Linked DNA regions of Hoeflea sp. 108. Each later gene encodes a partner of the first gene's protein in a complex. Links are inferred from orthologs where the notes say so. Each region holds a gene or a part of one and is shown in the gene's direction. Other genes may lie near its edges.

Region 1 (2,715 bases):
TCTCCAAGGGCGCTGCTCTGACAGCGCGCGAATTGGCCGACGACGAATACCGTCGCCTGCTCTATGTCGGCATGACCCGCGCCGAGGACCGTCTCATCGTCTGCGGCTATCACGGCAAACGTGCGCCCGGCGGCAACACCTGGCATTCGATCGTTTCGCGCGCGCTGTCGGCCGCGCCGGAAAGCGAATTGCGCGACCATCCCGTCGTCGCCGACCTCAAGGTGCACCGCTTCCGCGTCACGCCTTTGTCGGGTGCGGCGGAAATCGCGCCTGAGCGCGAGGCGGCGGAGATCGTCGCCCCGGCGCCGCTGCCCGAAAGCCTGTTCGACCGGCCGCCGCCCTTCGAGGACCTGCCGCGCCCGCTGTCGCCGTCGGGGGCCTCGGCCCTGATCGAGGAGACCGAAGAGCCGGTGATCTCAGGCCGTTCACCGGTGCTGGATGCGGAGGTCGAGCCTGCCTTTGCCATCGCCCGCGGTTCGGCGCTGCATCGCCTGCTGCAGGTGCTGCCGCGTCTCGACCCGGCAGAGCGGCGGCTGGCGGCCGAACGTTATCTCGCCCGAACAGGCCGCGACTGGGACGAGGCGCAGCGCGCTTCGGCTCTCGCGTCCGTCCTCTCCATCCTCGACGACACGCGCTTTGCGCCCCTCTTCTCGCGCGCCTCGCGCGCCGAAGTGGCCGTGATGGGCAGTCTCGACATCAGGGGGAAAGCGCGTTCGGTGTCGGGCAAGATCGACCGTCTGGCGGTCACGGATAACGAGGTTTTGATCGTTGACTACAAGACCAATGCCTCGCCGCCGGCCTCGCTTGAACAGGTGCCCGGAGCCTACATCGTACAGCTTGCGCTCTACCGCGCGCTACTCCGGCCGCTCTATCCGGGCAAGTCGGTTGCGGCTGCCTTGCTCTTCACTGAGGCGCCGCTTCTGATCCCGTTGCCCGTGGCGGCCATGGACGCCGCCCTTGCTCGACTCATCCAAGCGTGACACAAGAACTGCTTGAACGTCGGGCCCCAAACCACCACATATGGCGCGACAGCTAACTCTAGAGGATCGCATCATGGCCACCGTCAAGATCGACAACAGCAATTTCAAGTCCGGCGTGCTCGAAGCCAAGGAGCCGGTCGTGGTCGATTTCTGGGCTGAGTGGTGCGGTCCCTGCAAGATGATCGGCCCGTCGCTCGAGGAGATTTCCAACGAGCTCGCCGGCAAGGTCAAGATCACCAAGGTCAACATCGACGAGAACCCCGAGATCGCTGCCCAGTTCGGTGTGCGCTCGATCCCGACGCTGATGATCTTCAAGGATGGCGAAGTGGCCGACATCAAGGTTGGCGCCGCTCCCAAGACCGCGCTGGCCCACTGGATCGCCGGCAACGTGGCCTGACGGTTTGCAAGGCGACAGCGAAGCCTTAGTCGCTGCTGAAAATGAAGCCGCTCGTAACGTACTGTTACGAGCGGCTTTTTCTTTCCGCAGGCAGCCGTAAGGCCGGTTTACGAAGCGCTAGCCGTTGTAGACCACGGAGATCTTATTTCCGGCGGGGTCACGCATGTATGCGGCGTACCAGTGTGGCCCGTAGTGCGGGCGCGGATCAGGTGCGCCTTCGTCCGTTCCGCCGTTGGCCATGGCAGCTTCGTGGAAAGCGTCGACTTCCGCACGAGACTTGACCATGAAGCCCACCATCGCGCCATTTCCGGCGCTCGCCGGCCCACCGTCGAAAGGCTTGCAGACCCATAGGACAAGCCCCCCGCCCGTTCCGCCCTCGGAGTATCCGCGCCACCCCGGAAACTCCGTATGCTTGCTCCATCCGATGGTTGCCAGGACCGCGTCATAGAAGGCGTTCGACGTGGCGGACTCCAGGGCGCCAACGGTCACGTAAACACTCATTTCTGCCATTCCTCCGAAGGTTCGACATAGAAATCCATGTCGGCCCATAAAGAACATAACAAGAACAAATGCAAGGCAAGTTATTTGTGGTTGCAAAAAAACGGCCGCAAAAGCCGTCGTTCTATGACCGGCTTCTGCGAGAAAGGCATCTCACATGCTTATTGGTGAGGGGGCGACCGGGCTTTTGTCGCTCAGGTCGGCGGCGTTCCGTTTTCGGCCAGCACTTCGCCCACCAGATAGAGCGAGCCGCCGATCAGGATACGCGGGGCCGGCTCGTCCTCGTCCCAGGTATCGCGCAGCAGCATCAGCGCATTGGCGACTGAACTCACCGGCTCGGCCGAAAGCCCGGCCTCCGAGGCGCGCACCGCCAGTTCTTCATTGGGGACGCCGCTTTCGCTCATCCGCACCGGCACGGTGTAGACATGCCGCGCCATGCCGTGGAACGGCTTGAAATAGCCGGTCTGGTCCTTGGTGTTGATCATTCCGGAGATCAGGAACAGCGGCCGCTGCACCTTTTCTTCCTGCTCGGTCAGCGCCTCTGCGATCACGGTGCCGGCGCCGGGATTGTGGCCGCCATCGATCCACACTTCCGAACCCTTCGGCGCAAGATCGGTCAGCTCACCCTGCGGCAGGCGCTGCATCCGGCCGGGCCAGGTCACCGAGGCCATCGCCTTGTCGGCGATGCGGTCGTCGACCGGAAAACCCGCTGCCTTCACCGCCGCGATCGCCGCGGCAGCATTGGCATACTGGTGTCGGCCGGGCAGGCGCGGCGGCACGAGATCCATCAGCCCGGTCGGGTCCTGGAAGATCATCCGGCCGTTTTCCTCGAAGGCGAGG
Region 2 (2,961 bases), 1.7 Mb from region 1 along the record:
CAGGATGAACAGGCTGACGATAAAGGACACGGAAAGGCCGATCGCAACCCATCTATTTGATGTTGCGATCTCGAAGATGCCGGCAATCACCAGAAACATAAAGACCGAGAAATATCCGGTCCGCATGTTGTTTTCGGCATAGTAGATTGCGCCGCAGCAGGCGCCGGCAGCGGCAAAAATGCGATGTGCGAAATTAATTCCGGTTCCAGGAGTTGGTTCAAATCCCCACCAGTCCCTCGTCCTTCACCTGCCTGATCGTCAGCGCCGTGCGCACGGTGTCGACGTTGGGCGAGGATGTCAGTTCCTCGATGACGAAGGTCTGGAAGGTGCCGAGGTCGGGGGCGACGCAGTGGAGCATGAAGTCGGATTCGCCCGACACCATCCAGGCGCTGCGCACGATCGGCCAGCCGCGGGTGCGGTCGGCGAAGGATTTCAGGTCGACTTCCGACTGGCGGTTGAGGCCGACGAGGCAGAAGGCGACGACGTCCATGCCGAGCGCCGGTGCGTTGAGCAAAGCGCGGTAGCGCTGGATGATGCCCTCGTCCTCGAGGCGCTTGACGCGGCGCAGGCAGGGCGGGGCGGAGATGCCGACCCGGCGCGACAGCTCGACATTGGTCATGCGCCCGTCATCCTGCAGTTCGCGCAGGATCTTCCAGTCGATGGCGTCGAGATCGGCCTTGATGGGCATGGGTGCTCCGGAAAGTTTGCGCAAGAATCTTACGCTTTCTTGTAATTAAACTACTCGGGTGGACTTGGGGAAGCTCGGCCAGGCAAAATGCCCGCTTTGTTGCCCCGCTTTGTTGCATGACGAAACGGCAGGCCGAACTGTGCAGGCCGGGCGGAGCTGCGACAAAGCTTTCGGGGGAGGAACATCTTGTCGCCTTGCGCGGCAAGGGGGGGAACACCTAGATTAGGGGCTGTTGGCGCCCTGTTTTCGGGCGCTGCCCGTTTCCATTGACTGTGAAGGCTTCCAGATGACCGCCAAACATGCGCCAGTCCTCATCATCGGTTCAGGTCCGGCCGGCTATACGGCCGCGATCTATGCTGCGCGCGCGATGCTGAAGCCGATGCTCGTCGCCGGCATCCAGCAGGGTGGCCAGCTCATGATCACCACCGAGGTCGAGAACTATCCCGGCTTCGCCGAGCCGATCCAGGGCCCGTGGCTGATGGAGCAGATGCGTCTCCAGGCCGAGCATGTCGGCACCGAGATGATCCACGACATCATCACCGAGGTCGATCTCGACGTGCGGCCGTTCCGCGCCAAGGGCGATTCCGGCACGCTCTACACGGCCGACGCGCTGATCATCGCCACCGGCGCCCAGGCCAAGTGGCTCGGCCTGCCCTCCGAACAGGTGTTCCAGGGCTTTGGCGTGTCGGCCTGCGCCACCTGCGACGGCTTCTTCTACCGCGGCAAGGACGTGGTGGTGGTCGGCGGCGGCAATTCGGCCGTCGAGGAAGCGCTTTACCTCTCCAACCTCGCCAAGACGGTGACGGTCGTCCATCGCCGCGACCACTTCCGCGCCGAGCGCATCCTGCAGGAGCGGCTGTTTGCCAAGGACAACATCAAGGTGGTCTGGGATCATGCCGTCGACGAGATCGTGGGCGCACCGGCGCAGAAGCCGCTGCCGCCGTCGGTCAATGCGGTGAGGCTCAGGAACGTCAACACCGGCGCCATCACCGAAATGGCGACCGACGGCGTGTTCGTGGCGATCGGCCATGCGCCGGCGGTCGAGCTGTTCGTCGGCAAGCTCAAGCAGAAGCCGAACGGCTATCTGTGGACCGAGGCGAACTCGACGCGCACCAACGTGCCGGGCGTGTTTGCCGCCGGCGACGTGACCGACGACATCTACCGCCAGGCGGTGACGGCCGCCGGGCTCGGCTGCATGGCCGCGCTCGAAGCCGAAAAGTACCTGGCCGGCATAGAAGTGCATCGCGAAGCGGCCGAATAGGCCGACCAAACGCCTTATAAACGAGGGGAAAAAATGGCGTTGGATTGGGACAAGTTGCGCGTGTTTCACGCCGCGGCGGAGGCTGGCTCGTTCACACATGCGGCGGAGACGCTGCGTCTGTCGCAATCGGCCATCTCGCGCCAGGTCAGCGCGCTCGAACACGACATCGGCGTGCCGCTGTTCCATCGCCATGCGCGCGGCCTGGTGCTGACCGAGCAGGGCGAGATGCTGTTCCGCACAGCCCATGACGTGCTGGTCAAGCTCGAGACCATTAAGTCGCGGCTGACCGAGACCAAGGACCGGCCGTCGGGCGTGCTGCGCGTGACCACCACCGTCGGCCTCGGCGCCGGCTGGCTGACCGAGCGCATCCAGGAATTCCTCGAGCTTTATCCGGAAATCCAGCTGCAGCTGATCCTCGCCAATGAGGAGCTGGACCTGACCATGCGCCAGGCCGACTGCGCCATTCGCCTGCGCCAGCCACAGCAGCCCGATCTGATCCAGCGCCGGCTGTTCACCGTGCATTTCCATCTCTACGCGTCGCCCGGCTACATCGCCAAATATGGCAAGCCGGCCTCCATCGCCGATCTCAAGAACCATCGCATCGTCACCTTCGGCGTGCCGGTGCCGACACATCTGAGCGAACTCAACTGGCTGGAGACGGTGGGCGATTTCGAGAGCGGACAGCGCGTGCCGACATTGCAGATCAACGACATCCTGTCGATCAAGCGGGCCGTGCAGACCGGCGCCGGCATCGCCATGCTGCCCGATTATGTGGTGGGCAAGGATGCGGGGCTGGTGCAACTCCTGCCGGAGACCGAAGTGCCGTCCTTCGACACTTATTTCGCCTATCCCGACACGATGAAGGAGCAGGCCAAGCTGCATGCCTTCCGTGATTTCGTCATCTCCAAGGCGCGCAGCTGGGCCTTCTGAGACCTGATGTCAGTCGCCGCGCCACGGCGTGAGGCGCGGCAGCCAGCCCGGCACCGCTCGGCGGTAGCGCTCGTAGTCGAGG

What was found. The genes of interacting proteins can lie anywhere in the genome.
Region 2: the proteins of trxA (region 1) and trxB are in contact, whole or in part, in a crystal structure (PDB 1F6M), measured with the Escherichia coli proteins. The link is inferred for Hoeflea sp. 108 from one-to-one orthologs.

What each region holds. Positions count from the first base shown.
Region 1 is NZ_KB890024.1:5,089,388-5,092,102, forward strand. It holds trxA (thioredoxin), read left to right. Parts: upstream 1-1,053; coding sequence 1,054-1,377; downstream 1,378-2,715. Other genes in the region: addA (double-strand break repair helicase AddA), read left to right, coding at 1-980; B015_RS0125300 (VOC family protein), read right to left, coding at 1,495-1,878; B015_RS0125305 (folylpolyglutamate synthase/dihydrofolate synthase family protein), read right to left, coding at 2,070-2,715. UniProt on the Escherichia coli protein: Participates in various redox reactions through the reversible oxidation of its active center dithiol to a disulfide and catalyzes dithiol-disulfide exchange reactions.
Region 2 is NZ_KB890024.1:3,416,655-3,419,615, reverse strand. It holds trxB (thioredoxin-disulfide reductase), read left to right. Parts: upstream 1-974; coding sequence 975-1,949; downstream 1,950-2,961. Other genes in the region: B015_RS0116980 (isoprenylcysteine carboxylmethyltransferase family protein), read right to left, coding at 2,889-2,961; B015_RS0116985 (LysR family transcriptional regulator), read left to right, coding at 1,983-2,879; B015_RS0116995 (Lrp/AsnC family transcriptional regulator), read right to left, coding at 218-688; B015_RS0117000 (sulfatase-like hydrolase/transferase), read right to left, coding at 1-126.